2 regions of the Nocardioides segetis genome follow, and region 1 is predicted to be linked to the other one. Evidence: riboswitches for the same ligand, from Rfam matches in the RefSeq annotation. Region 1 holds a riboswitch; the other holds the start of a gene.
The links. A riboswitch is a leader RNA that binds a small molecule or an ion and turns the genes downstream of it on or off. The one in region 1 is predicted to bind cobalamin.
Positions count from the first base shown of each region.

Region 2: another riboswitch for cobalamin. It lies ahead of ACPZVR_RS21655 (ABC transporter substrate-binding protein); the one in region 1 lies ahead of ACPZVR_RS15090 (ferredoxin-like domain-containing protein).

Region 1 covers NZ_JBNINR010000007.1:136,382-151,108, forward strand. Annotated here, with positions in the region: gene cobT (nicotinate-nucleotide--dimethylbenzimidazole phosphoribosyltransferase) at 1-945, shown strand, start outside; gene ACPZVR_RS15055 (adenosylcobinamide-GDP ribazoletransferase) at 942-1,718, shown strand; gene cobU (bifunctional adenosylcobinamide kinase/adenosylcobinamide-phosphate guanylyltransferase) at 1,728-2,249, opposite strand; gene ACPZVR_RS15065 (RNB domain-containing ribonuclease) at 2,257-3,690, opposite strand; gene yaaA (peroxide stress protein YaaA) at 3,715-4,494, shown strand; gene ACPZVR_RS15075 (bifunctional RNase H/acid phosphatase) at 4,504-5,673, opposite strand; gene ACPZVR_RS15080 (zinc ribbon domain-containing protein) at 5,670-6,413, opposite strand; gene ACPZVR_RS15085 (Nif3-like dinuclear metal center hexameric protein) at 6,424-7,545, opposite strand; cobalamin riboswitch at 7,582-7,795, shown strand; gene ACPZVR_RS15090 (ferredoxin-like domain-containing protein) at 7,850-8,710, shown strand; gene ACPZVR_RS15095 (precorrin-8X methylmutase) at 8,707-9,372, shown strand; gene cobJ (precorrin-3B C(17)-methyltransferase) at 9,369-10,940, shown strand; gene cbiE (precorrin-6y C5,15-methyltransferase (decarboxylating) subunit CbiE) at 10,940-12,157, shown strand; gene ACPZVR_RS15110 (cobalt-precorrin-4/precorrin-4 C(11)-methyltransferase) at 12,154-12,912, shown strand; gene ACPZVR_RS15115 (VWA domain-containing protein) at 12,909-14,727, shown strand, end outside.
Region 2 covers NZ_JBNINR010000017.1:35,253-49,979, reverse strand. Annotated here, with positions in the region: gene ACPZVR_RS21720 (arsenate reductase/protein-tyrosine-phosphatase family protein) at 1-684, shown strand, start outside; partial or broken gene ACPZVR_RS21715 (MFS transporter) at 788-1,891, opposite strand; gene ACPZVR_RS21710 (NAD(P)-binding domain-containing protein) at 1,929-3,251, opposite strand; gene ACPZVR_RS21705 (ArsR/SmtB family transcription factor) at 3,347-3,706, shown strand; gene ACPZVR_RS21700 (TMEM165/GDT1 family protein) at 3,956-4,534, shown strand; gene ACPZVR_RS21695 (hypothetical protein) at 4,537-4,791, shown strand; gene ACPZVR_RS21690 (GNAT family N-acetyltransferase) at 4,857-5,348, shown strand; gene ACPZVR_RS21685 (cytochrome P450) at 5,348-6,769, shown strand; gene ACPZVR_RS21680 (MarR family winged helix-turn-helix transcriptional regulator) at 6,903-7,352, shown strand; gene ACPZVR_RS21675 (hypothetical protein) at 7,349-7,978, shown strand; gene ACPZVR_RS21670 ((2Fe-2S) ferredoxin domain-containing protein) at 8,086-8,718, opposite strand; gene ACPZVR_RS21665 (ABC transporter ATP-binding protein) at 8,715-9,491, opposite strand; gene ACPZVR_RS21660 (iron chelate uptake ABC transporter family permease subunit) at 9,488-10,585, opposite strand; gene ACPZVR_RS21655 (ABC transporter substrate-binding protein) at 10,585-11,580, opposite strand; cobalamin riboswitch at 11,640-11,847, opposite strand; gene ACPZVR_RS21650 (TetR/AcrR family transcriptional regulator) at 11,867-12,580, opposite strand; gene ACPZVR_RS21645 (amidohydrolase) at 12,715-14,388, shown strand; gene ACPZVR_RS21640 (PDR/VanB family oxidoreductase) at 14,385-14,727, shown strand, end outside.

The DNA.
Region 1 (14,727 bases):
ATCGCGGCCGCGCAGGGCGCCGTCCCGCCGCGGCCGCTGGACGACGTGCGGCTCGTGATCTTCGCCGGCGACCACGGCGTCGCGCAGCACGGCGTCTCCGCCTATCCCCCGGCGATCACGCCGGCGATGGTGCGCACCTTCGTGCTCGGCAAGGCCGGGGTCTCGGCACTGGCCGCGGCCCACGGCGTCCACGTGCGGGTGCTCGACATCGGCGTCGACGACGACCTCGACGGCGTGCCCGCGGAGGTCCGGGCGCACAAGGTACGCCGCGGCAGCGGTGCCATCCACCTGGAGGACGCGCTCTCGGCCGACGAGGCCGCCCGGGCCTACGAGGTGGGCCGAGCGGTCGCGCGCGAGGAGATCGCGGCGGGGGCGCAGCTGCTGCTGACCGGCGACATGGGCATCGGCAACACCACGCCCGCGGCCGCGATGGTGGCCGCGGCGCTGGGCCTGCCGGCCGCGGACGTCACCGGCCGCGGGACGGGGGTCGACGACGCCGCGCTCCTCCGCAAGCAGGCGCTCGTCCAGCAGGCGCTGGACCGGGCGGGCGACCGGGCCGACAGCCAGGCCGGCGATCCCCTCGACGCGCTCACCGCCCTGAGCAGCGCCGACCTGATGGCCACCGTCGGCTTCCTGGTGCAGGCGGCGGAGCGCGGCGTACCCGTCCTGCTCGACGGGCTGATGTCCGTCGCGTGTGCCGTGTACGCCGAGCGGATCGCGCCGGGCGCGGCCGCCTGGTTCGCCGCGGGACACCGTTCGACGGAGCCCGCCCAGGCCCTGGCCCTGGAGAAGCTCGGCCTGGAGCCGGTGCTCGACCTGGGGCTGCGGCTGGGCGAGGGCTCCGGTGCCGTCGCGGCCGTCCCGGTCCTCCGCTCGGCGGTGGCCCTGCTGCGCGATGTCGCCCTGCTCGCCGACCTGATGCCCCCGGCCCCCGAGGACTCATGAGACCAGTGAGCGTCGCCGTCGTCGGGCGGAGCCTGCGGCTGTCGGTCGGGATGCTGACGGCGCTGCGGGTGCCCGCGGTCCTGCGGGTCACGCCGGGCGTGGCGACCGGCGCCCTGCTCCTCGCGCCCCTCGCCGTCCTCCCCCTCGGCGCCCTGGTGGGCGGCGTGGTGTGGGCCGGCGGCCGGCTCGACCTGCCCGCTCTCGCGGTCGCCTTCGCGGCCCTCGCCGCGCTCGCCGCGGGCAGCCGCGCGCTGCATCTGGACGGGCTCTCCGACGTCGCCGACGGCCTCACCGCCTCCTACGACCGGGAGCGGTCGCTGGCTGTCATGAAGAGCGGTACGGCGGGGCCGGCCGGTGTCGCCGCCCTCGTCCTCGTGCTCGGCGCCCAGGCCGCCGGACTGACCTGGTTCGTCGGCCTCGGCGGCGAGCTGCGCACCGCGGTCATCGCCGGCGCCGCCGTCTGCGCCTCGCGCGCGGCGCTGTGGATCACCGCCTGCAGCCTGGCTCCCCCGGCCCGCGCGGACGGGCTCGGCGTCACCTTCACCCGTCGGGTGCCGGTGCTGGTCGCGGTCGCGGGCTGGGCCGGCCTGGCCGCGCTCGCGATGGCGGTGGACCCGGTGCGCGGACCGGTGAGCGTGGCTGTCGCCGCCCTGGTCGTCGCGGCGCTCACGGCCCACACGGTCCGCCGCTTCGGAGGGGTGACCGGCGACGTGTTCGGCGCAGGCGTCGAACTGGCCCTGGCCGTGCTCCTGATCGGACTGGCGGGCGCGTAGACGCCCACGTCACAGTCGCAGGACCCGCCCCGCGACCACCAGGTGCACCTCGTCGCAGGCCGCCGCGACCCGCTGGTTGATCGCGCCGAGCAGGTCGCGGAACAGCCGCGCGGACCGGTGCTCGGGTACGACGCCGAGGCCGACCTCGTTCGTCACGAGCACCACGGGCAGCGCCGTCCCGGTCAGTGCGGCGAGCAGCGCGTCGAGCCGCCCGCGCACGTGGTCCTCGACCTCGCCGACCGCCGCGTCCCACAGGGCGGCGTCGTCGATCACGCCGGTGAGCCAGGTGCCGAGGCAGTCGACGAGGACCGGCGCGTCGGCCGCGGCGATCACCCCGGCGACGTCCCGCGTCTCGGCGGTGGACCAGGTGGCGGGTCGGCGCGCGCGATGCGCCGCGATCCGCGCCGCCCAGTCGGCGTCGTCGTAGACCGGTCCGGCGGCGACATAGGTGACCGTGGGTGCGTCGGCGAGCAGGGACTCGGCATGCCGGGACTTGCCGGAGCGCACGCCCCCGGTGACCAGGACCCTCACGGCCGGCTCACGGGAGGGTGAAGGCGACCTTGCGGGTCGCCAGGTCGGCGCTGGCGAGGGTGACCGTGACGTCCTCACCGAGCGGGAGCGGCTGCGCGGAGGTGACCGGCGCCTCGACGCCGACCTCGGCGAGCACCACCACGCCGGTGGTGCGCTCGTCGTCGCGGACGCTGGTGACGACGCCGTCGAACTCCCTGCCGATCCGGTCGGCCAGCACCGCGGCCTCGATCAGGTCGAGGACCGCGCGCTCGTAGGAACCGGCCCGGCGCGCGGAGTCCTGCAGGGTCTTGGGCAGCCCCGGCAGCGCGGCCGCCACCCAGTCGGGGACGGGCGACCCGGCGCAGATCGCGACGCAGACCTCGCCGGCGTACCGGTCGCCGAGGCGGCGCAGCGGAGCGGTGACGTGGGCGTACTCGGCGGCGATGGCCGAGTGACGCGTCTGGTCGGGCAGCTCTCCGTCGAAGGAGGCGTACCCGCTGCCGCGCAGCAGGCGGGTGCAGGCGACGATCATCGCCTGGTGCTGCGACAGCGTCGGGTCCAGGGAGCGGACGAAGTCCGGGTAGTCGCGGTCCGGCGGCCAGGAGATGCGCAGACCCTTGGCCACCCGGCGCAGCCGGGCGACGTCGCGGGGGTCGGCCGGCGGCAGCGTCCGCAGCATCCCGACCTGCGCGCCGACCATCAACGACGCCGCGCCCATGCCGGTCAGCAGCGAGATCTGGGCGTTCCAGAGCTCGACGGGCAGCTGCTCGCGGAACACCAGCTGGAAGCTGCCGTCGGTCTCGTCGACCTCCTGCTCGGGCAGCGGCAGCGAGATGCCGCCGCGGGCGACCTCCTGCTGCTCGCGCAGCCGGCCGACCTCGCGGAGCAGCACGAGCACGTCGCCGGCGGTGCCGTCGTCGAGCGCCCGCTGGGCGTCGACATAGGACCAGCGTGCGGTCGAGCGGACCCGGGCCCGTTCGACGCGCACGTCGGTCATCGCGCCCGCACCGTCGAGTCGGATCGTCCAGAGCAGCGCCGGGCGCACCTGATCGGGCAGCAGCGAGGCGGCGTCCTCGGAGAGCGCGGGCGGGTGCAGCGGGATCCGGGTGCCGGCGCCGTAGAGCGTCTCGCCGCGCTTGTTGGCCTCGACGTCGACGGGGTCGCCGGGCCGCACGAACGCCGCGACATCGGCGATCGCGTAGTGGACGACGAAGCCGCTGCCGTCGCGCTCGATGTGGACGGCCTGGTCGAGGTCCATCGAGCCCTCGGGGTCGATGGTGAGGAACGGCAGGTCGGTGCGGTCCAGGTCGGGGAGCGCCACCGCGGCCGCGGCGCGCTCCGCCGCGGCGGTCACGTCGGCCGGGAACTCGCCGGGCAGCTCGAGCTCCCGCGCGATCGCCTGGAGCCCCTGCTGGATCTCCGGGGAGCTCGCCTTGACCCGGACCACGAGATTGCTCGGCATGTCAGGGACCTTATCGTTGGCGCCGTGCTGATCCTGTTGCCGCCGAGCGAGGGCAAGGCCGTCCCCCGGCGGGGCCGGCCGCTCGACCTCGCGTCGCTGTCGTCCCCCGCGCTGACCCAGGCGCGCCGCGACGTACTGGAGGCGCTGGTCGAGCTGTGCCGCGAGGATCCGGCCAAGGCGGCCGAGGTCCTGGGGCTGTCGGCCGGGCAGGCCGACCTGGTCGAACGCAACGCGAGCCTGCTGTCCGCACCGACCGCGCGGGCGGACCGGATCTACACCGGCGTCGTCTACGACGCCCTCGACGTCACCACCCTGTCGGCGGGGGCCAAGCGCCGCGCGACCGCCCGGGTCGCGGTCGCCTCCAGCCTGTTCGGGATGGTGCGTCTCGGCGACCGGATCCCGGCGTACCGGCTCTCGGGCGACGCCTCGCTCCCCCGCCTGGGGCCGGTGGCCGCGGTGTGGCGCGACGCGCTGCCGGACGTGATGGGCGAGGCCCTCGGCCGGGGCCTGCTCGTGGACCTGCGCTCCGGGATGTACGCGGGCTTCTGGAGACCCGGCCCCGACCTCGCGCCGCGCGTCGCGACCGTGCGGGTGCTGCACGAGCAGGGCGGCGTCCGCAAGGTCGTCAGCCACTTCAACAAGGCCACCAAGGGCCGCATCGTCCGGGCGCTGCTCGAGGACGGCGCCGATCCCCGCACGCCGACGGCGCTGACCGACGTGCTGCGCCGGCTCGGGTGGACCGTCGAGGTGGGGGCTCCGGGCAGGTCCGGGACCCAGCTCGACGTGGTCGTCAGCGAGCTGTGATCCGAGCCGCTACCAGCGCCCGGTGTCGCGCAAGGTACGCCGACCGGGGGCGAGCGTGTTGAAGAACCGCATCGAGCCCTTCCGCTCCCCGGTCCGCGGGTCGGGGTAGAAGGCGAGGACGGAGACAGCCGCCGGCGCGAGCTCCATCCGGAACAGCGTCTCCAGCGGGGCGTCGAGGGCGTGCGCGACCAGCGTCTTGATCGGCGTGACGTGGCTGACCAGGACGACGGTGCGCCCGGCGTGGTTGTCGAGAAGTCGGGCGAGGCCGGCCAGCACCCGCTCGCGCACCGCCACGAAGGACTCGCCGCCCGGCGGTGCCGCCGCCATGTCGGCGAACCACGCCTCGAGGCGCTCCTTGTCGCGCTCGGCGACCTCGGTGAAGCTGAGCCCGTCCCACGCGCCGAACTCCATCTCGGCGAACGCCGGCTCCTCCTCGACCGCCAGCCCCAGCGACGTCGCGATGATGTCGGCGGTCTCCCGGGTACGGCGCACCGGCGAGGCCACGACGACGTCGATGCTCTCCTTCAGCTCGGTGAGCCAGGCGGCCACCTCCGCCGCCTGGGCGCGTCCCTCCTCCGACAGCGCGGGGTTGTCGCCACCGAGGCCGCCGGAGAACCGGCGGCCGGTCGTGTGGTGGGTGACGCCGTGGCGCACGAGCACGATCGTGGTCGGCTGGCCGGGGCCGGCGGCGGGCGACTCGGCCTCCTCGATCGCGGAGTCGGGGTCGTCGGGCACCTGGTCGCCGGGGACGCTGACACCGGACCGGATGCCGTCGAGGGCCTCGTTGGCGAGCCGGTCCGCCGCGGCGTTCTCGGCGCGCGGCACCCAGGTGTAGGTCGTCCCCGGAGGCGCCAGCGCGCCGGCCTCGGCGGCCAGCACCCGCATGTCGGCGTGCTTGATCCTCCAGCGCCCGGACATCTGCTCGACGACGAGCTTGGAGTCCATCCGCACCTCGACCTGGGCGCCGGGGGCGAGGTCGGCCGCCAGCTTGAGCCCGGCGATCAGCCCGGAGTACTCCGCGACGTTGTTGGTCGCGATGCCGAGCGTGCGCGCGTCCTCGGCGAGCACCGCCCCTGTCGCCGCGTCGCGGAGCACGGCGCCGTAGGCCGCCGGCCCGGGGTTGCCCCGCGAGCCGCCGTCGGCCTCGACGACGACGCGGGGGTGACGGGGCTCGGTCACAGGCCGCTCTCGGGGGTGCGGACCAGGATCCGCTGGCACTCCTCGTGGCGCAGCACGGTCTCGGCCGGCGTGGCGCGGATCGCCGCCAGCTCGCCGGCGTCGAGGGTGAGCTGGCAGCCGCCGCACTGGCGGGCCCGCAGGGCCCCGACCCCCACGCCCCCCTTGCTCGCGCGCAGCTTCTCGTAGAGCGCGAGCAGGTCCGCGGGGATGTCGGCGACCATCGCCTCGCGGCCCCCGGAGACGGAGCCGATCTCGGCGTCGAGGGCGGCGATCTTCTCGTCGCGGGCGCTGGTGAGCGTGCCGAGACGGCTGTCGAGCTCGTCGATCGCGGCGGTGAGCTCGGCGAGCGCCGACTGCGCCTCCTCGAGCTGCTCCATGACCTCGAGCTCCTCGTCCTCCAGGGTCGAGATGCGACGCTCGAGGGACTCCAGCTCGTGCTGCATCCGCTCGAGTGCCTTGGGATCGGAGATCGCTCCGGAGTCCATCCGCTCCCGGTCGCGGCTGCGGCGCGCCTTCACCTGCTCCACGTCGGCGTCGGCCTTGACCTGGGCGGCGGCGAGGTCGTCGACCACGATGCGCTGGTCGCGCAGCCGGCCGTCGACGTCGGCGCGCTTGCCGAGCAGGTCCTTGATCTCCGCGGCCTCGGCCGGGTTGTTGCGCTGGTGGCGCAGCTGGTCGACCTGGGAGTCGAGGGCCTGCAGGTCGAGCAGGCGGAGCTGGGCGGCGGGGTCGGCGTTCACAGGTGCATCCTCACAGCCGCATTGTCCAAGGATCGGTGGAGATCGCGCTCACCCGGGTCTCGACGGCGTCGCCCAGGGCGCCGCGCAGCAGCTGGTCGACGACGGGCAGCCAGGTCCACTCCGCCGCCCAGTGCGCCACGTCGACGAGCGCCGGGCCGCCCTTCTCGAGGAACTCCGCGGCCGGGTGGTGCCGCAGGTCGCTGGTGACGTAGACGTCGGCGTCGGAGCCGGCGAGCCGGTCGAGCAGGAAGTCACCGGCCCCGCCGCACACCGCCACCCGGCGTACCGGACGGTCGGGGTCGCCGGCCACCCGCACCCCGTGCTGGGTGGGCGGAAGCGCCGCGGCCACCGACTCGGCGAAGCCGCTCAGCGTGGTCGGCTCGACCGTGCCGACCCGCCCGGTGCCGACGCCGGCGAGCTGCGGGTCGGCGAGCTCGACGACGTCGTAGGCCGGCTCCTCGTAGGGGTGGGCCGCCAGCATCGCGCGGACCACCGCGGTCCGGCGCCCGCGCGGGAGGACGACCTCGATCCGCACCTCGTCGACCGTCTCCAGCTCGCCGACCGTGCCGATCATCGGGCTGGCGCCGTCGAGCGGACGGAACCGTCCCTCGCCGGGGGCGCTGGTGAAGGAGGCGTAGTCGTAGTCGCCGATCCGGCCCGCGCCTGCCTCGCCGACGGCCGCGCGCACCGGGGCCGCCGCGTCGGCGGGCACGAACACGGTGAGCTTGTCGAGCGCCTCGCTCGGCGCCGGGATGATCGGCGCCAGGTCCTTGAGACCCAGGGCGATCGCGAACGCCTCGGACACGCCGCCGACGGCCTGGTCGGCGTTGGTGTGGGCGGTGAGCAGCGCGCAGTCGGCCTTCGCCAGCGTGTGCAGGGTCCGGCCCTTGGGCGACGTGGCGGCGAAGCCGTGGACGCCCTTGAGGAAGAGCGGGTGGTGCACGAGCAGCAGGTCGGCCTTCCAGTCCGCCGCCTCCTCCGCGACCTCCGGGGTCGGGTCGACGGCCAGCAGCACCTTCTTCACGGACTGCTCCGGGTCGCCGTAGACGAGGCCGACGGCGTCCCAGCTGTCGGCGGTCGCGGGCGGGTACCAGCCGTGGACCAGGTCGACGAGATCCTTGAGCGAGGGCATGGCGGCCAGGCTACCGAGGGGGCCGAGGCCCGAGGTTGCTATGGTGCCGGTGCCAGTCGACCTCCCCCGGGCACGTCCCGGGGCGGTCAGGGAACCCGGTGAGAGTCCGGGACTGACGCGCAGCGGTGTGGGTGACGGGCGGGGCACTGATCGGCACAGGAGATCAGAGTCACTGGGCCTACGGGCCTGGGAAGACGCCCCGTTCCGGTTGATCCCGAGTCCGAAGACCTGCTGGCCCTTGCGACATCCGTCGCGAGGTCGATGTGGGGCGATCGCGAGGAGCCCCGGCCTCGAAGGACCAGCGATGGCGCAGACCGCGCGCAGCCGCCCCGACCGGTGTCCCGGTGTGGTGCACCCCTGGCCGGCCGACGACGGCGGCCTGGTCCGGATCCGGGTCCCGGGCGGACAGGTGCCGCTCGCGGGGCTGCGCGCGCTGGCCGCCGTCGCGGAGGAGTACGGCGACGGCCGGGTCCGCGTGACGGGTCGCGCCAACCTGCAGCTGCGCGCCATGCCGCTGTCCCCGGACGGGCTGCTCGCGCCGCCCGCGCTGGTCGCGTTGGAGGCGACCGGTCTGCTGCCGTCACGTGCCCACGACCGGGTCCGCAACGTCCTCGCCTCGCCCCAGACGGGTCTCTCCGGCGGTCGGGCCGACCTGCGCCCCGTCGTCGCCGCGCTCGACGCCGCGCTGCTGGGCGACGACGCGGTGGCCGCGCTGCCGGGCCGGTTCCTGTTCACCCTCGACGACGGTCGCGGCGACCTCGCCGGGCGCCACAAGGACCTCGGCCTGGTCGCCCTCGACGCGGCGACGGCGCAGCTGCGCGTCGGCGAGCACTGGGGCGAGGTGGTCGCGCTCGACGCCGCACCCGCCGCGCTCGTCGCGCTCGCCCGGTCGTTCCTCGCCGAGCGCGGCTCCGGTCCGGGCGCGGCCTGGCACGTCCCGGAGCTCGCGCGCCCCCTCGCCCCCGCGGCTCCGCCCGCGCCCGGCGCCACCGTGGCCACCGGGCCGCTCGGCTTCGGCCGGGTCGCGGGCGGCCGGCACGTCGCCGTACCCGAGGACGGCCTCGACCGGCCGACCCTCGACGCCTGGTCGGCCCCGACCGTGATCGTGACGCCCTGGCACGGCGTCCTCGTCCCCGAGCCTGGATCCCTGGAGGTAGGCGCATGACCACACTCACCGCTCCCCCGCGCCGGTACGACTACATCGCCGACGGCCCGGCGATCTACGTCGACTCGTTCGCCACGATCCGGCGCGAGGCGGACCTGTCCCGGGTGCCGGCCGAGGCCGAGAAGGTCGCGGTCCGGATGATCCACGGCAGCGGGCAGACCGACCTCGTGGAGGATCTGGTCGTCCACCCGCGACTGGTCTCCGCGGGCCGGGCCGCGCTCGACGCCGGTGCGCCGATCCTGTGCGACGCCCGGATGGTCGCGATGGGCATCACCGCGGGCCGGCTCCCCGCGGACAACCCGGTGCACTGCTTCCTCACCGACGAGCGCGTGCCCGATCTCGCGCGGCGCTGGTCGACGACCCGCACGGCGGCGGCGGTCTCGCTGTGGGAGCCCCTTCTCGACGGCGCGGTGGTCGCCATCGGCAACGCCCCCACCGCGCTCTTCCACCTGCTCGAGATGATCCTCGCCGGCGCGCCGCGGCCGGCGGCGATCGTCGGGTGCCCGGTCGGCTTCATCGGCGCCGCCGAGTCCAAGGACGCACTCGCGGCCTTCGCCGACGAGCACGGCATCGACATCCCGTTCGTCACCGTGCGCGGCCGCCGCGGTGGCTCCGCCATGGCGTCCTCGGCGGTCAACGCGCTCGCCCAGGAGGCGGAATGAGCCGCGGGCCCGGACGCTTCCTCGTCGTCGGGATCGGCCCCGGCGACCCCGAGCTGATCACCCGCAAGGCCGAGCGGCTCATCGGCGCGGCCCCGGTCATCGCCTACCACGCCGGCGTGCGCAAGGAGTCGCACGCGCGCCGGATCGCCGCGGACCTGATCCCGGGCGACGCGATCGAGGAGGAGCTGCGCTACCCGGTCACCACGGGGACCACGGATCACCCCGGCGGCTACGTCGGCGCGCTGGCCGCCTTCTACGACGCCTGCGAGGCCCGGCTGGCGGCACATCTCGACGCCGGCCGCGACGTCGTCCTGCTCGCCGAGGGCGACCCGCTGTTCTACGGCTCGTCGATGTACCTCGTCGACCGGTTCCGCGACCGGTTCCCCGTCGAGGTGGTCCCCGGCGTCCCGGCCTTCGCCGCCGCCACGGCCACCGTCCCGGCGCCGCTGGTGCGGCAGAGCGACGTCCTCACCGTGCTGCCCGGCACATTGCCGGAGCCGGAGCTCGCCCGGCGGCTCGCCGACACCGACGGCGCGGTGATCATGAAGCTCGGCCGGACCTTCCCGGCCGTCCGATCGGCCCTCGCCCAGGCCGGCCGCCTCGACGGAGCGCTGTACGTCGAGCGCGCCTCCCAGCCCGAGGAGCGCTGGCTCCCGGTCGCCGAGGTCGACGCCGACTCGGTGCCGTACTTCTCGCTGATCGTGGTGCCCGGCGACTCGGCCCGGCCGGTCTCCCCGGACCGGCTGCGGGCCGGCCGGACCCGCACCGATTGGGCAGAGACCGCACGTTCTGAGCCCGAAATGTTGCGGTTTGGGACCAAACCGCAACCCTCGGAGCTCCTCGTGATCGGCCTCGGCCCCGGCCCCGACGGCTGGCTGACCCCCGAGGCGAGCGCGGCGCTGGCGGACGTGGAGCACGTGGTCGGCTACGCGCCGTACGTCCACCGGGTGCCCCAGCGCCCCGGGCTCCGGCGGCACGCGTCGGGCAACACCGTCGAGGTCGACCGGGCCCGGCTCGCCCTCGACCTGGCGCTGCGCGGCGAGCGGGTGGCCGTGGTGTCCGGCGGCGACGCCGGTGTCTTCGGCATGGCCGCCGCCGTCTTCGAGGCCGCGGCCGACCCGGCCCACCCCGAGCACGCGAGCGTGCCGGTTCGCGTCCTCCCGGGCGTGAGCGCCGTCCAGGCCGTCGCGGCTCGGGCGGGCGCCCCGATCGGCGCCGACTTCGCGGTGCTGAGCCTCTCCGACCGCCTCAAGCCGTGGCCGGTCGTCGAGCGGCGCCTGCGCGCGATCGCCGAAGCCGACCTGGTGCTCGGCGTCTACAACCCGGCGTCGCGCTCGCGGCGCGAGCAGGTCGTCGAGATGCAGAAGATCCTCCTCGAGCACCGCTCCCCCGACACCGTCGTGGTCGTGGGACGCGATGTCGGGCGCGCCGAGGAGTCGCTCACCGTCACCACGCTCGGCGAGCTGGACACCGACAGCGTCGACATGAAGTGCCTCGTCCTCGTCGGCGCCTCGTCGACGCGCGTCGAGCCGAGCGGCGCGGTCTGGACTCCGCGGTGGGTGGACTGATGGGCCACCCGATCGCGGTCGTCGGCATCGGCGCCGACGGGCATCTGTCGCCGACGGCCCGCGCCCTGGTGGGCGGGGCGGAGGTGCTGCTCGGTGGCGAGCGTCACCTCGCCCTCGTCCCGGCCGTTCCCGGTCAGGTCCGTCGGCCGTGGCCGCGCCCGTTCGGCGCGCTGCCCGGGGTGTTGGCGGAGCACGCGGGCCGACGCGTCGTCGCGCTGGCGTCGGGCGATCCGCTGGTCTCGGGCGTCGGTACGACGCTCGTGCGGATGCTCGGCGCCGACGCCGTCGAGGTCGTTCCCGCCGTGTCCTCGGTCTCCCTCGCCCGCGCCCGGATGGGCTGGTCGGCCGAGGAGTCCGCCGTGGTGACGCTGGTCGGCCGCGACGTCGACGCGCTGCGCCGCGAGCTCTCCCCCGGGCGCCGGCTGCTCGTGCTCTCGTCCGACGAGACGACGCCGGCGGCGGTGGCGCAGCTGGTCGCTGATGCGGGGTTCGGCGCCACCACCCTCACCGTCCTCGGCGACCTCGGCTCCGCCGCCGAGTCGCGGACCTCGTTCGTCGCCGGTGGCGAGCGGCCCGACAACCTGCCCCGGCTCCACGTGCTCGCGCTCGACATCGCCGGTCCCGGCGCAGGCCCCGGCGCCGCGTCCTGGGCCGCCGGGCTGCCCGACGACGCCTTCGAGCACGACGGTCAGCTCACCAAGCGCGACGTCCGCGCCAGCGCCCTCGCCCGGCTGGCACCCCGGCCCGGCGCCCTCCTGTGGGACGTCGGCGCCGGCGCCGGGTCGGTCGCGATCGAGTGGCTGCGCGCGCACCCGCTCACCACGGCCGTCGCCATCGAGAGCGACGAGGAGCGCGCCGAGCGGATCGGCCGCAACGCACGCCGCCTCGGCGTACCCCGGCTCGAGGTCGTCACCGGCCGAGCCCCCGACGCCCTCGCCGTCCTGCCCACCCCCGACGCGGTCTTCGTCGGCGGCGGCGCGACCGCCGCCGGGCTGCTCGACCGGTGCCGCGAGGCCCTCGCCGCCGGAGGCCGGCTCGTCGCGCACGGCGTGACCCTGGAGACCGAGCGGCTGCTCACCGACGCCTTCCACACCCACGGCGGCGAGCTGACCCGACTCGCCGTCGAGCACGTGACCCCGCTGGGCGGACGGTTCACCGGCTGGACCCCGGCCCGCGCCGTGGTGCAGTGGGCCTGGACCAAGGAGGCCGCCCGGTGACCGCCCACTTCGTCGGCGCCGGCCCCGGCGCGGCCGACCTGATCACCCTGCGCGCGGCCGCCCTCCTGGGCGCCGCCGACGTGGTGCTCCACCCGGGCACCTATATCGACGCCGAGGTCCTCTCCCACTGCCGCGCGGACGCGCGGAGGGTCGACACCCAGGACCTCGACCTCGACCGGATCACCGCGGTCATCGTGGCGGCGCACCGGGCCGGGCAGGACGTCGTCCGGCTCACCTCGGGCGACCCTTCGCTCTACTCGGCGTTGCACGAGCAGACCCGGCGACTCGACGCCGCCGGCGTGCCGTGGGACGTGACCCCCGGCGTTCCGGCGTACGCCGCCGCTGCCGCGATCGTCGGCCGCGAGCTCACCGTCCCCCTCGTCGCGCAGTCGGTCGTGCTCACGCGCACGCAGGCGCGCTCGACCGCGATGCCGGAGGGCGAGTCGCTGGCGGCGTACGCCGCGACCGGCGCGACCCTCGTCCTGCACCTGGCGATCACCCGCACCCGCGCGCTCATGACCGAGCTCGCGCCGTTCTACGGCGACGACTGCCCCGTCGCCGTGGTGTCCCGGGCGTCCCAGCCCGAGGAGCTGGTCCTGCGCGGCACCGTCGGCACCATCGCCGGCCTCGTCGAGGAGGCCGGTCTGCGCCAGGCCGCGGTGATCCTCGTCGGGCCGGCCCTGTCCTCGGCCTCCGCGGCCGAGTCCTACCTCTACTCCCCCGAACGCGTCGCTCGGAAGGAGCGCCTCCGATGAGCAGCACCGCGATCCCGCACTTCCCGTTCAGCGCCGTGGTCGGGGCCGACGGCCCCGACGGGCCGGACCCGATGGCGCTGGCCCTCATCCTGACCACGATCGCCCCGGACGTCGGCGGGGTGCTCGTGCGCGGCGAGAAGGGCACCGCCAAGTCGACGATCGTCCGGGCACTGGCCGCGGTCCTGCCTCCGGTCGAGGAGCGGCCCGTGCCGCTCGTCGAGCTGCCGATCGGCGCCACCGAGGACCGGGTCACCGGCTCGATCAACCTCGAGAGCGCCCTCGCCGAGGGCAAGGCGGAGTACGAGCCGGGCCTGCTGGCCAAGGCGCACCGCGGCATCCTGTACGTCGACGAGGTGAACCTGCTGCACGACCACCTCGTCGACCTGCTGCTCGACGCGGCCGCCATGGGCCGCGCGACCGTGGAGCGCGACGGCGTGTCGATGACCCACGAGGCGCGGTTCGTGCTGGTCGGCACGATGAACCCCGAAGAGGGCGAGCTGCGCCCCCAGCTGCTCGACCGCTTCGGCCTGACCGTCGAGGTCGCCGCGCCGCGCGACCCCGCGCTGCGCGCCGAGGTGGTCCGCCGCCGGATGGCGTACGACGCCGACCCGGCCGGGTTCGCGTCCCGCTACGCCGATGCCGAGGCGGCACTGCGGGCGCGGATCGACGCCGCCCGGGCGCTGGTCGGCTCGGTGCGGCTCACCGACGCCGGGCTGCTCAAGATCGCCGAGGTCTGCGCGGCGTTCGATGTCGACGGCCTGCGCGCCGACATCGTCACCGCCCGCACCGCCGTCGCCCACGCCGCGTGGGCCGGTCGTGCGCAGGTGAGCCTCGACGACATCCGGGTCGCCGCCCGCCTGGCCCTGCCGCATCGACGCCGGCGCAAGCCGTTCGACGCGCCCGGACTCGACGAGGACCTGCTGGACCGGGTGCTGGGCGACGACGAGCTGTCGCCCGAACCGGAGCCCGAGGGCCCCGAGCCGGACGGTCCCACCCCGGAAGGTGACCCCGACCCGGACGGCCCCGACGCGGACGGCCCCGGCGCGGGCGACCCCGCGCCGGAGGGCGACCCGGGGGCGCCTGATGCGGCCGCGCCGGACGCACCGTCATCCGCTCCGGGGGATCAGGCCCACGCGACGCCTGACGCTGCCCCCGGGGAGGCGCCGGGAGAGGCGCCGAGCAGCGTCGCGCCGACCGGCTCGGCGTACCGCACCCGGCTGCTGTCGGTGCGCGGCGTCGGCGCCGGTACGGCGGGGCGCCGCAGTCGCGCCCGCACGAGCAACGGCCGCCGGGTCGGCGCCACCCCACCGACCGGTGCGGGCGGCGCGATCCACCTGACCGAGACCATCCGGGCCGCGGCGCGCCACCAGTTCGCCCGGGGACGCCGGGGCGGCCGGCTGCTGCTCCTGCCCGCCGACCTCCGGGTCGCCGTACGCGAGGGGCGGGAGGCGAACCTCGTGCTCTTCTGCGTCGACGCGTCCGGGTCGATGGCCGCGCGACGGCGGATGGAGCAGGTCAAGACGGCCGTGCTGAGCCTGCTCCTCGACGCCTACCAGCGCCGCGACAAGGTCGGCCTGGTGACCTTCCGCGGGAGTGGGGCGGAGGTGGCGCTGCCGCCGACGCACTCCGTCGACGCGGCGGCCCAGCGGCTGGAGGAGCTGCCCTCGGGCGGCCGGACGCCGCTGGCCGAGGGCCTCCTGGAGGCCGCGCACGTGCTCGCCGTCGAGCGCACCCGGGATCCGCGGCGGCGCGCGCTGCTCGTCGTCGTCACCGACGGCCGGGCGACCTCCGGCGCCGATGCGGTGGGCCGGTCGC
Region 2 (14,727 bases), on a different contig from region 1:
AACGCTGAGCGAGATGCCGCCCTTGGTCGCCGGGTCGCGGTGCATGCCGCGCTCGCGGACCCGACCCGGCTGCAGGTCGTCGACCTGCTCGCGATCGGTGACGCCGCGTCCTCCGAGCTGTCGGCGCGGCTCGGCACGCCGTCCAACCTCCTGGCCCACCACCTCAAGATCCTCGAGGGCGCGGGGGTCATCGCACGGCAGTCCTCAGAGGGCGATCGGCGCCGCAGCTACTGGCGGCTGGTCTCCGAGCCGCCGCTGACGCCCGGCGCGCCTCGGCTCGCGACGCCGGGCCGGCTGGTCTTCGTCTGCACCGCCAACACCGCGCGCTCCCACCTCGCGGCCGCGCTGTGGCGACGGGCGAGCGGGATCCCGGCGACATCGGCCGGCACACATCCGGCCGAGCGGGTCGCCCCGGGTGCCCTCGCGACCGCCCGACGGCACGACCTCGACCTGCCGGACATCGCGCCGCGGAGCCTCGACCAGATCCCCCCCGCACCGGAGGGGGGCGACCTCGTCGTCACGGTCTGCGACCGCGCCCACGAGGAGCTCGGGGCCATCGCTCAGGTGCACTGGTCCGTCCCCGACCCGGTCGTTGCCGGGACGAAGGGCGCCTTCGACCGCGCCCATGACGAGTTGGCGGGCCGGGTTCACCGGGTCGCACCTCTTCTCGGGCAGGCGGGCTGAGGCCGGCCTCCTGCCGCTCCCTGCGCAGGAGGTGTCCGCGCCCGCTCCTCCCGTGGCCGGACGGACGGCCACCGGTGGTGCTGCCGGACGTCGCCGCGAGCGCTGCGGCCATCAGACCCAGGCACCCGAGCACGACGAACAGGCCCGCGGTGCTCCCCGTCCACGCGGCGATCGCCGCGCCCGCGGCAGGCGCGAGGGCGGCGGCCACCCCGAGCGGCGCGTTGTAGACGCCGTTCAGAGCGGCATACCGCCCGGCACCCCAGTGCTCGCTCACGACCGTCGCGCTGATGAGCGTGAACAGCCCACGTGCGGCCCCGGCGACGACGGCCAGCAGGATCAGCAGCGGCACCGGACCGGGGACGGCCGCGAGCGCGAACACCATCGTGGCGAGGACGAGGATGATCGCGACGGCGCGGGGGTTCGGCGCCATCGACCTGTCGAGGAGGGGGTACAGCACGCGACCTGCGACCTGTCCCGCACCGCTGAGCCCCACCGCCCAGGCGGCCAGCTGGACGGTCGTGCCGCGGTCCTGCAGCAGTGGGACGAGATGGACCAGCGAGGCGTACATCACCAACGACGTGAGTGCCCCCGAGGCGGAGAGGAAGACGAAGGTGCGACTGGTCAGGATGCTCCGGTCGGATCGGGGCTGGCTCGGGAGCCCGGCCGCGTCCGTCGCGTCTGGCCGCCAGGGCGGGTGGAGGGCCACGGCGTGGGCCGGTGCCGTGAGCGCCAGGACGACGCCGAGCACGAGATAGGTGGTTCGCCATCCGATCTCGTTGCCCAGTGCGGCCGTCAGCGGTGCGAAGACGGTCGAGGAGAACCCGGCGACCAGGGTCAGGGTCGTGATCGCCCGCACCCGCCGGGCGCCGTACCACTGAGTGAGCGCCGCGAAGGCCGGCGGGTAGAACGTGCCGGCACTGCCGGCGCCGGCGATCAGCCAGCCGATGGCGAACACCGGCAGCGACGGCGCGGTCGCGATCACCATGACGGCCGCCGTGCCGACCACGCTGCCGACCGTCATCACGATCCGCGGGCCGCGGTCCTGCAGGACGCGACCCGCCGCGATGCCGAGGACGGCACCGAACAGGCTGCCGCCCGAGAACGCGGCCGTGACGGCCGTCTCGGACCATCCGGTGTCGGCGGTGATCCCCGTGGCGAGCACGGTGAAGGCGTAGTAGAGCACGCCGTACGCGACGGTGACCGTCACGCACAGCGTGCCGAGGACGCCGCGGGCGGCGCTGGGATCAGACGTCGGCAGGGGCCCGGCCGATCTCGAAGACCTCCGGACGCGGCGCCGGCGCGCAGCAGCCGCCGCCCGACCCGTCGGGGTCGTCGAACACGCCCGCACCGCCGCACACTCCGGTGTCGGGCAGGACGAGCTCGACCCGCTCGGCGGCGGCGTGGTCACCGGCGATCGCGGCGACCACACTGCGCACCTGCTCGTAGCCGGTCAGGGCGAGGAAGGTCGGCGCCCGGCCGTAGGACTTCATGCCCACGAGGTACAGGTCCGGCTCGGGCTGCGCGAGATCCGCGGCGCCCGTGGCGCGCACCGAACCGCAGGAGTGGAGGTTCGGGTCGATCTCCGCCGCGATCCGGCGGGGTGCCTCGAGCGTCGGGTCGAGGTCGAGCCGCATCTCGGACAGGAAGGAGAGGTCGGGGCGGAAGCCGGTGAGCACCACGACCGTGTCGGCCGGAGCGAGCTCGCGCCCGTCCTCGCCGACCAGGACGGCGCGCTCGCCCTCCCGATCGATCCGGGCGGTGCGGAATCCGGTGACCAGCTCGACCGTCCCCTCCTCGACCGCGTTCCTCGCCCGCTGGCCGAGAGCCCCGCGCTCCGGCAGCTCGTCGGCCGCGCCGCCACCGAAGGTACCGTTGCTGACGACGCGCCGGATCGCCCAGGTGATCCGGGTGTTCGGAGCCTCTTCGGCGATCCGGACCAGCTCGTGGATGGCGTTGAACGCCGAGTCGCCGGCGCCCACGACGACGGTGTGGCGCCCGGCGTACCGCTCGGGGCGGGATCGATCGGGGATCTGGTAGGAGAGGACGTCGCCCGCGGCGCGCTCGCCGAGGGCGGGCAGGCCGTCAGCGCCGGCCGGGTTCGGGCGACGCCAGGTGCCGGAGGCGTCGATCACGGCGCGTGCCTCGACCCGCGACTCGGCGCCGGCCGCGTCGACGACGTGGACGGTGAACGGCTGGGTGGCGCGCCCGGCGTCCACGAGCCGGTCGCGGCCCTTGCGGGACACCCCGGTCACGCGGGCGTCGTACCGGACCCGATCGCCGAGAGCCTCGGCCAACGGCTCCAGGTAGCCGGCGATCCACGCGGCGCCGGTGGGGTAGCCGGACCGCGGTGCCGACCAGCCGGACGGCTCGAGGAGTCGGGCCGATGCGGCGTCGACCAGCTCGGGCCACGCCGAGAACAGCCGGACGTGCGCCCATTCCGCGACAGCGGAGGCCGGGCCGGGGCCCGACTCGAGGACCAGCGGCTTCAGGCCGCGCTCCATGAGATGCGCGGCAGCCGCCAGGCCCTGCGGACCGGCACCGATCACCACGACGGGAAGGTCACTCATCACTGCTCCTCGGCTCAGGTATATATCGACGTTCTTCGATGCGAAAGCCTGGCCAACGTATCGACATTTGTCAATGGATGGGACAGGATGGCCTCATGGCCTCCTCCCTGCCGGTGATCCACTCGGCCGACCTGGCCGCCTGCTGCTCGCCCGTCACCGGCGGCCTGGTCGCCGACGAGACGGCCGAGTTGCTGGCGCGGATGTTCAAGGCGCTCGGCGACCCGACCCGGGTCAAGCTGCTCTCCCTCATCGCCGCGGCGCCCGACGGCGAGGCGTGCGTCTGCGACCTCACCGCGCCCGTGGGGCTCAGTCAGCCGACCGTCTCGCACCACATGAGGCTGCTGGTCGAGGCGGGGCTCGCCACCCGGGACCAGCGCGGTCGCTGGGCCTACTACCGTGTCGCTCCCGAGGCGCTGCGCTCCCTCGCCGCGGCGTTGGCTCCCATCGGTGGCTGACCCCTCCTGGCGCCCGATTGGCGGTGCCGGCGGCGGGCGCCCTAGACTGGCGGTACGAAGGGGAGTAGTCCTCAACAGCTGTGTCGACACGCTGGCCCGTGCAGTCTGCGGGCCCGGCACAGCGGGCCACCTGCCGAGGTGGCGGACGAGACTTTCGACCAGATGCGCGACCCGTGATGAATGGACGTGCCTGGTCGAAGGCACGTCATCGCGACGGGTTCCTCCGGCCGGGCGCCGGAGAGGAACCAGATGTACGCCTTCTTGTTGAGCACCGCGGTCATCTTCGTGGCCGAGCTCGGCGACAAGAGCCAGCTGATGGCGATGACCTTCGCCACCCGCTACCGCGCCCGCGACGTACTCATCGGCCTGACCGCCGCCACCGCGATCGTGCACCTCGCGTCGGTCGGGATCGGGTACGCCATCGGCGACGCCTTCGGCGACTACCAAGGCACCATCGAGGTGTGCGCGGGCATCGCCTTCCTCGGCTTCGCGCTGTGGACCCTGCGCGGTGACGAGCTGACCGAGGACGACGAGCGCAAGGCGGCCAGCGCGACCGGCCGCGCGATCCTCGTGGTCGGCGTCTTCTTCTTCCTCGCCGAGCTGGGCGACAAGACGATGCTCGCCACCATCACCCTGGCCACGCAGGAGGGCTGGTTCGGCACCTGGCTCGGCTCGACCCTCGGCATGGTGGCCGCCGACGCGCTCGCGATCGGCGTGGGTGCGGTGCTCGGTCGCCAGCTGCCCGAGCGGGTCATCAAGTACGGCGCCGCCGCGCTGTTCGCCCTCTTCGGGCTGCTGCTCATCGTCAGCGGGGCTGGTTGGATCTGAGGGTGACACCGGCGGCCCCGCCCCGTCCGCCACCCGTTCTCGCCGATCTCGTCCCGGCCGGGCGCCGGGCCACGGCGTACGGTGTCTTCGCGGCCGTGCAGGGCATCGGCGCGCTGGCCGGCGGGGTCCTCGCCGGCGCGCTGCTCGACGGGCACGTCACGCTCCTCGCGGTCGTGGTCGGCGCGCTGCAGCTGGCCGCGGCCGGGCTGCTGTGGAGGAGCTGTAACTACCTGTCCATGTCACTACGTGATGCGTAGACCGGTCAGGTAGTGACATGGACAGGTAGTTACAGCTGCGGGACCACCGAAAGGGGATGAGGGACATGGAGATCGTGCTGCGCCCGGTCGTGGCCGAGGACCTGCCGCTGCTGGCCGGCGGCGATGCGCCGTACGACGACTTCGGCCCGCGGCCGCCGCGCACGGAGCCGTACTCGCCGGAGCTGCGGGAGTTCGGCGGGATGGCCGTGTGCGACGCCGCCGACGGCCTGCTGCTGGGCAGCGTGAGCTGGATCTGGCAGCAGTGGGGACCGATGCCGGAGTCGCGCAACCCGATGATCGGCATCTGGCTGCGTCCGGAGGCCCGCGGCCGGGGGGCGGGCACGGCCGCCCAGCGGGCGCTGGCGGAGCTGTTCTTCCGGCACACGACCGTCAACCGGGTGGAGGCCACGACCGACGTCGAGAACGTCGCCGAGCAGCGGGCGCTGGAGAAGGCCGGCTTCACCCGTGAGGGCACGGTGCGGGGTGCGCAGTGGCGCGACGGCGCCTTCCACGACTGCTACTCCTACAGCATCCTGCGCGCGGACCGGGACGCCTGATGCGCCGCGGCCGCCCGGACCCCTGGTACGCGCGGCCCGCCGTCGGTGGCGCTCTCGCGCCGGCCGTGCCGGACCCCTCGCCGGCGGGCCCGCTGCCCGACGGGACGACCGGTGCGGCCGCGCCTCCGGTCGGCCACCCCAACCGGCTGCGGCAGAGCCTGCGGATCACCGCCGACCTGGGCGGTGAGCTCTTCGCGGGGACCGCGCGGGGCGAGGCGTTCTCCTTCGTCAGCCTGCTCGACCGGCAGCCGGTCGTGGTGACCCGCCATCCCGAGCACGTGCGCTCGCTGTTCGCGGCCGACCCGGACGTCGTGCCGTCGCTGGCGGGGGAGTCGCCGGTCCGCCCGATCGTCGGGCTGTCGGTGCTCACGGCGGTCGGCCAGCAGCACCGGCGGCGCCGCAAGCTGATGATGCCGTCGTTCCACGGCGAGGCGATCGCCCGCTACCGCGACGAGATCGTGGCCGCGACCGAACGCCACCTCGACGGCTGGGCACCCGGCGCCGCGTTCCCGCTGGCGGCGACCGCCCAGGCGATCACGCTCGACGTGATCATGAGCGGTGTGTTCGGCATCGACCACCGGGCGGCGCCGGCCGAGGCCCGGTTGCGCCAGGTCGTCCGGCAGACCCTCCGACTCTCCGTGGGTCCGCTCGCCCAGTTCGCGGAGCTGCTCAACCTCGACCGGGAGGAGTCGGTCGGACCGCAGAAGTGGGTGGTGCGCCGCCTCGACCGGGCCATGTACGACGTCATCGCGGCGCGGCGTGCGGAGCACGAGCCGGGTGCCCGGCACGACATCCTGGGCCTGCTGCTCGACGTGCGCGACGAGGACGGCGCGCCGCTGACCGACCGGGAGCTGCGCAACGAGCTGCTCACCCTGGTCCTCGCCGGTCACGAGACGACGGCGAACTCCATCGCCTGGACCTTCGAGCGGCTGCTGCGCGCGCCTGCCGCGTACGACCGGCTGCGCGACGTGGTGCGCTCGGGGGAGGACCCCGAGGGCTACCTCGAGGCCGTCATCACCGAGTCGATGCGGGTGCGGCCGGTGGTGCCGCTCATCGGGCGCCGGGTGCGGGTGCCGTGGCGGCTCGGCGACGTCGTCGTCCCGCCCGACAGCCGACTGCTGGTCGGCATCCTGCTGCTCCACCACCGCGCCGATCTCTACCCCGACCCGTTCCGGTTCGCGCCCGAGCGCTTCCTGGGCCGACGGCCGGGTGCCCACGAGTGGCTGCCGTTCGGTGGGGGCACCCGACGCTGCCTGGGCGCCGCGTTGGCGATGGAGGAGCTGCGCATCGTGGTCGCCGAGATCGCCCGGCGGGCGGACCTGGTCGCCGACGCCGCGGCACCGGAGCGGCCGATCCACCGCAACGTGACGATGATCCCCGGCCGTGGCGGCCGGGTCCGGGTGGCCGCGCTCCGGCCGTGACCGGCGAGCTCTCCTGGTCGGGGTACAACGCCTCCGATCGTGTGAGGTGGGTCGACGCGATCGGAGACGTTGGAGGACGAGCACCGCTCCACGTCATTTGTGAAGTGATGTAATCATGTAGTAACTTCACGATATGGAGAAGGCCACGCCGCGCGGCGCGATCGACCGCCTGATGCAGCTGTCGCTGCTGATCTCGAGCGACCTGGGTCGCTACGAGAAGGAGTCCGGCCTGACCGCGCCGCGGATCCACCTGCTGTGGCAGCTCGGCCTCGGCGGGCCGACCACCCAGCAACAGCTCGCCGCGGCGATGGACGTGACCCCGCGCAACGTCACCGGTCTCGTGGACGGGTTGGTCGCCTCCGGCCACGTCACCCGCGAGCCGCACCCCAGCGACCGCCGGGCGACCCTGGTGACGCCCACCGCCGCGGGGCTCGCCGTCATCAAGGAGAACCAGGACGGCTACGACGACCTTGCGCGACAGCTCTTCGGCGACCTCTCCGCGAGGAGGCTGGCCGACTTCACCGCCGTCCTCGACGTGACCATCGCCCGCTTCACCGCCCTGATGGAGGAGGTCGAGTCATGAACCGCTGCTGGCGCATCCTCAAGGACGTCGTCCTGGTCGAGCTGGCGATCTGGCGCAACCTGGCGCGCTGGATCGCCCGGCGCCCCGACGCTCCGGCGGGGGCGGTGCAGCTCGGCTACAGCCGGCTGACCGCGCCGGTCATGTGGCTGTGGATCTTCGGCTCCGTCGTCGAAGTGGTCGCCCTGGAGCTGGTGCTGCGCACCGTCGACGCCACCTGGGCGCACGTGGTCCGGGTCCCGCTCTTCGTGGTCGGGCTCTGGGGCGCGCTGTGGATGCTCGGCATGGCCGGCTCGTTCTACGTCCGTCGCCACTTCCTGCTCCCCGACCGGCTCACGATCCGCAACGGCCCGCGGTTCCGGGTCGACGTCCCGCTGGCGGCGATCACGCGCGTCCGCGGCGCCGAGCACGAGTTCGAGGGCGTGATCCGCTCGGTCCACGAGGAGGATGGGCTCCTCCTCGTCGGTCCGGGCAACCGCACCAATGTCGAGCTCACCCTCGCCGAGCCGACCGCGCTCGCCACCCACGACGGTGCGCGGGTGGTCGACCGGGTCGGGTTCTGGGTCGACGAGCCGCGCGAGGTGGTCCGGCTGCTCCAGCGCGCCGAGCAGGGACCCGGCGTGCGCTGAGCGCCTCGGCCGGTCGAGGCTGTAACTACCTGTCCGTGCGACTGCCCTACCGGTCTACCGGTGCGGTAGTGACACGAACAGATAGTTACAGCTGCGCCCCGCCCCGGTCAGCTCCCCGGGCGCGGCAGCCGGGCACTGCTGAGCGGCCGGCCGCCCAGCAGGTGCTCGTCGACGAGGTCCGGTACGACGCCGGGCCGGACGCCGCCGTACCAGATGTCGTCGGGGTGGACCACCAGCACCGGCGCCTGGTTGCAGGGGAACAGGCAGCCGGTCTGGGTGACGAGCACGTCGTCGTCGCCCAGGCCGCGCCGGCGCAGCTCGGCGTCGAGGGCGGTCGCGGTGGCCGCGGAGCCGCGGGCCGAGCACCGGGGCCCGCGACAGACCAGGACCTGCCGGGCATGGCCGGGCACGTCCTCCCAGGCCGGCGATGTCAGCGGCGCCTCCTCGCCGGTCACCGCGCGGCCGGTGAGGACGAGCTCGACGCCGGCGTTGGCCCGCCGCCAGTGCCCGGCGACCCGTCGCAGCCAGGAGCGGGCCGTCGGCGCGCCCAGCCCGAGGCCCACCAGCTCGATCCGGCGCGCCCCCGTCGCCGCCAGCCGGTCGAGCTCGTCGGCCAGGCTCGGCGTACCGGCCTGGAGGAAGGCGAGCGACGAGCCGGTTGCGGCGGCCACCTCGCGCAGCTCCTCGGCGTGGCGCGCCGCGTCGACGCCCAGGGGGACGAGGACGACCGCGCGACTCACCGGGCCGCCCTCGCGTCGTGCCATACGACGTGCAGCCGTCCGGAGCGGTCGTGGCGCCCGACCGTGGCCTCGACGCCGTAGACCCGGTGGACCAGCTCCGTGGTGAGCACCTCGTCCGGGGGGCCGGCGGCGACCACCCGGCCGGCCTGGAGGACGACCAGCCGGTCGCAGAACGCCGCCGCCAGGTCGAGGTCGTGCAGCGCCGCGAGGGCCGTGCGGCCCAGCGCCCGGACCGTCGCCAGCAGGTCGATCTGGTGGGACAGGTCGAGGTGGTTGGTCGGTTCGTCGAGCATGAGGACCGCCGGCTGCTGGGTGAGGGCGCGGGCCAGCTGGACCCGCTGTCGCTCGCCTCCGGACAGGGTCTGCCAATCACGGTCGGCGAGGTGGGTCACCCCGCACTGCCGCATCGCCTCGGCGACCTCGGCCGCGCCCTCGCCGCGCGCCGCCGGCCAGCGCCCGCGGTGCGGGATCCGGCCCAGCTCGACGACCTGCCGCGCGGTCAGCGGCAGCCCGGTCGCGGCGTGCTGCTCGAGGAACGCGATCCGCTGCGCCCGGAGCCGGGCCGGCAGCCGGTGCACGTCGTCGTCCCCCAGGAGGACCGTGCCGGAGGCGGGCCGCCGGAGCCCGGCCATCACGTGCAGCAGCGTGGTCTTGCCCGAGCCGTTGGGGCCGAGCAGCCCGGTGACGGTCCCCGGCGCGCAGGCGACCGACACGTCGTGGAGGATCGTGCGGGTCCGGACGCCCCACGAGAGTCCCTCGGCCGCGAGCCTCATCGCGCCCTCGACTCGCGCCGCAGCAGGTAGGCGAACAGCGGGGCACCGAGGACGGCGGTCACCACGCCGATGGGGATCTCCTGCCCCTCGACCAGCGACCGCGCCGCGGTGTCGGCCCAGATCATCAGCACGGCGCCGGCCAGTGCGCTCAGGGGCAGCAGCCGGCGGTGCAGCGGCCCCCCGACCAGCCGGACGACGTGGGGCACCACCAGCCCGACGAACCCGATCGCGCCGGTGTAGGCGACCAGGCACGCGGTCAGCAGCGCCGTACCGACGAGCAGGACCCAGCGGGTACGCCGGATCGAGACGCCCAGCGAGGCCGCCGAGGCGTCGCCGAAGGCGAAGGCGTCCAGGTCCGCCGCGCACGCGACGATCCCGACCAGGGCGACGAGCGCGACGACGAGCAGCACCGTCGCGCTGTGCCAGCGCACGCCGGCGAGCGAGCCCATCGTCCAGGCGAGCACCCGGCGCGCCGCGTCGTGGTCGCCGCTCATCATCACCGCGAACGACGTGTACGCCGCGCAGATCTGCCCGATCGCCACGCCGGCCAGCACGGTGCGGGCCGGCGGCAGGTCCCCGGTGCGGCCGGTGGCCAGGGTCAGGACGAGCGCCAGCGCGACCAGGGCCCCGACGAAGGCCGCCGTGCCGAGGGCGGCGCCGCCGACCAGCCCGCCGACGCTCACCCCGAGCACGATCACGCTGACCGCGCCGACCGTCGCGCCGCCGGAGATGCCCAGCAGGTAGGGGTCGGCGAGGTCGTTGCGGGTCAGTGACTGCAGCACCGCCCCGGCCAGCGCGAGTCCCGCGCCGGTCGCCGCCGCCCCGAGCACGCGGGGCATCCGCAGCTGCCACACGATCTTGTCGTCGACGACGCTCACGTCGTCGACGGGCAGGCCGAGCCGGCGCAGCACGACGTCCACGACGTCGCCCGTGGGCACGTGCACCGACCCGATCCCGACGGCCACGACCAGGCTGACGGCCAGGGCGGCGACCAGCGCCACCCCGACCAGGAGCCCGGTGCGCGGCCGGCTCCGCGCCGGCCGGGCGGACCGGGGCGACCGGGCGAGCCGGGTCGACCGGCTGGGCTGCAGCATCAGCCCAGCGCGCTCAGCTGCTCGCCGACCGACACCGCGCCGTCGGCGAGCCGGACGCCGGGCGTGGACTCGGAGAACGGCAGCACGACGTACGCCTTCGCCCGGACGGCCCGCAGGTCCGAGAGCGCCGGGTCCTTCTCGAGCATCGCGATCTTGTCGGCCGCGGTGGACCAGCTCGCGTCGGCGACCACGATCACGTCGGGGTCGGCCGCGACGACCTGCTCCCAGCTGACGTCGGCCCAGCTGCCCTCCAGGTCGGCGAACACGTTGGTCGCACCGACCGCGTCGAGGATCAGCTGGGGACCGCCCTGGCCGGCACCGGCGAACGCGGTCTTGTCACCGGAGTCGTACCAGAACACGGTGCGGCCGGCCCCCGGTCGCCGGTCGGCGAGGTCGTCGAGCGCGGCCTGCTGCTCCTCCTGGATCGCCGCCGCCCGCTCGGGTACGCCGAACGCCGCGGCCACGGTCGCGATCTCGTCCCAGACGGAGTCGAAGGCGATCTCCACGCGGTCGTGGCCCTTGCCGCAGCCGAACGGGGAGTTGTACGACGCGATGCCGAGCACGGCCAGCTCCTCGCGCGGGCCGGCGGCGTCCGCGTCGAAGGCGCTGAGATAGGAGGCGTAGACGAAGTCGGGCTCGGCCGCGAGCAGGGTCTCGTTGTCGGGGTACTCCGCGGACAGCACCGGGACCTCGTCGTACGCGTCCTGCCACTTCGCGGGGACGGCGTCGTCGAGGTAGGCCGTGCCGGCCATCCGGTCGGCGAGGCCGAGCGCCAGCATCACCTCGGTCGCGCCCTGGTTCATCGACACCGCGCGCTCCGGCGGGGCCGTGACGGTGGCCTCGAAGCCGCAGCTGGAGACTCGCGCCGGGAAGGCGTCGCCGGCCGCCTTCTTGCGCTCCGGCTCGGGGGCGCCGGCACAGCCGGCGAGGGTCAGCGCGAGGGTCAGGGGGACGGCGAGCAGGGTCGGGCGGACCCGGGTACGACGGGACGTCATGGTCACTCTTCTCAGTCCGAGGCTCGTGCGCGAAGCCTGTTGGGTGGGTGACGCGGACCCGGGAGGGTCCACGGCCAGCAGGTCTTCGGACTCGGGATCGACCGGACGGAGCGCCTTCCCAGTGCCGGTCGGCCGAGTGTCCGCCGTCCGTCACCAGTGACGTGTTGCCCCGCCCGTCACCCTCACCGCTGCGCGTCAGTCCCGGACTCTCACCGGGTTCCCTGACCCACGATGCTCGTGAGTACGACTGGCGAGGCGGACGCTAGCACGCGGGCCTCCCGAAATCTCAGGCGGTGCCGCGTTCGGTCCGGGCGCGGGCGGCCCGCGCGGCGATGGAGTCGAGCAGGAGCTCCAGGGCGGTGTCGAAGACCTGCTCGCTCTCGATCCGGTCGAGATCGCCGCTGATGGAGTGCAGGTTGCCGAACTGGTCGGGCGCCGTGGCGTAGGCGGTCGTCCAGGTGGTCCGCTCGGCCTCCTGGATGCTCTTGTCGAGGATCCGGAAGCCGGCCAGCCCGCCGGACCACAGCAGCGCGAAGTCGGCGATCACGCGGTAGTACAGCGCGAGCTCGCGGTCGGGGATCCCGGCCGCGCGCAGGGCGCCGACGACAGCGTCCGCGGCCTTCATCTCCGAGGACCCGGTGGTGATCCGCGGGCCGCTGAGGACGGCGGCGGCGGGATGGCTGACGTAGGTGGTGCGGACCCGCTGGCACACGTCGACGAGCGTGCCCCGCCAGTCGTCGACGGCGGGCTCGAAGTCCTCGAAGGCCTCGGTGAGCAGTCGGTCGGCGACGGCGAGCACCAGGTCGTCCTTGCTGGCGAAGTGCCGGTACACCGCGGTCTGGTCGGCGCCGAGGGTGCGTCCGAGACGGGGCATCGTGAACGCCGCGAGACCCTGCTCGTCGAGGAGGGCCAGGCTCGCGGTCACGATCCTCTCCGGGGTCAGCGCGCCGCGCGGCAGCCGGCGTCGCCGGGCGGTGCCAGAGGCCTTCGGTGTGCTCACGGGCCGCATCATGCCACCCGTCGCGGACCGTCCCGCGCGCAGGGCGCCTTCAAGTCAGTCTCTTAGTCAAAGGTATTGACTTAGCGTGCCGGGACGCGCTGTACTCCTCTCCACAGCGACCCAGGAGGACCCCGATGCCCCAGCTCCACGCCGACACCGTCTTCGTCGGCGGCCCGGTCTTCACCGCCGATGCGGCGCGCTCCTTCACCGACGGGGTCGCGGTCGCCGGCGGGCGGGTGCTGGCGGTGGGAGACCAGGCCGCGAGGGAGCTCGCCGGCCCGCGGACAGAGGTCGTCGACCTGCGCGGCCGGCTACTGGTGCCGGGCTTCGTGGACGCCCACGCCCATCCGGTGTTCGCCGGCCTGGAGCTGCAGCAGTGCGACCTCGTCGGCGCCGAGGATGCCACGCAATGCCTCGACCGCATCGCCGCGTATGCCGCCGCGCATCCCGAGCAGGAGTGGATCGTCGGTGGCGGTTGGTCGATGGACCACTTCGCCGACGGGACGCCGACCCGCCAGGAGCTGGACCGGGTCTGCGCCGACCGGCCCGCATTCCTCATCAACCGCGACCGGCACGGCGCGTGGGTCAACACGGAGGCACTGCGCCGGGCCGGTGTCACCGCGACCACCCCGGACCCGCCGCGCGGCCGGATCGAGCGCGAACCCGACGGCACCCCCTCCGGCTCACTGCACGAGGCGGCCGCCGACCTGGTCGCGCGGCACACCCCGGCGCCGACGGCCGCCGACCACGACCGGGCCCTGGAGCTGGGGCAGCGCCGGATGCTCGAGCTCGGCATCACCTCCTGGCAGGACGCTCTGGTCGGCGCCTACCTGCACTATCCCGACACGTACGACATCTACCGCCGCGCGGAGGCCGCGGGGACCCTGGTCGCCCGGGTCGTCGGGGCCCAGTGGTGGGACCCGACCCGGGGCGTCGACCAGGTCGAGGAGCTCCTCGAGCGCCGTGCGGGCACCGGCTCGGGTCGGTTCCGCGCCACCAGCGTGAAGTTCATGCAGGACGGCGTGTGCGAGAACTTCACCGCGGCGATGCTGGCGCCCTATCTCGGGCCGCCCGACGGCGCCTCGCCCGGCAGCGGGCTGAGCTACCTGGATCCCCGGGAGCTCGCCGCCGGGGTCGGCGCGGTGGACCACCTCGGCTTCCAGGCGCACTTCCACACCATCGGCGACCGCGCCGTCCGGGAGGCGCTGGACGCGGTGGAGCGGGCTCGGGCGACCCGCCCGACCTCGGTCTCAGGAGGTCACCGGGGCGACAACCGCCACCACCTGGCCCACATCCAGGTGATCCACCCCGACGACATTCCGCGCTTCCGCTCGCTGCGGGCCGCCGCGAACATGCAGCCGCTGTGGGCGCACCTCGACCCGCAGATGTCCGACCTCACCGCGCCCTTCCTCGGCCCCGAGCGGACCGAGCGCCAGTACCCGTTCCAGCAGCTGCGCGCCGCCGGGGCGACACTGGTGGCGGGCAGCGACTGGCCGGTCTCGTCGGCCGACCCGATGCTCGGCATCCACGTCGCCGTCAACAGGATGGCGCCCGGCGGCTCCGACGGCGCGCCACTCACGCCGCACCAGCGGCTCACCCTGGTCGACGCGCTCGCCGCCTACACGGCGGGCTCCAGCTGGATCAACCACCTGGAGGACACGCTCGGCAGCATCGCGCCGGGCCGGGACGCCGACCTGGTGGTCCTCGACCGCGATCCGTTCCAGGGTGGGCACGACGAGATCTCGCTGGCCGGCGTCGACGAGACCTTCGTCGCGGGCCGCCGGGTGCACGCCCGGGAGTACGCATGAGCACGCCCGAGGAGCTGGAGGTCGTCGTCGCCGAACTGAGCTGGGAGGCCGACGGCGTGGTCGCGGTCGCGCTGGCGCCGCTGCCGGACGGGCCGCCGCTGCCCGCCTGGACCCCGGGCGCCCACGTCACGATCCGGCTGCTGCCCGGCCTGGAGCGCCAGTACTCGCTGTGCGGAGACCCGGTCGACGTCCGCTACCGGATCGCGGTCCGGCACTGCCCGCGCGGCCGGGGCGGCTCGGACTACGTGCACCGCTTCCTGCGGCCCGGCCAGCGGGTCCGGATCTCGGCGCCGCGCAACCACTTCCCTTTCCTCCCGGCCGACTCCTATGCCTTCGTCG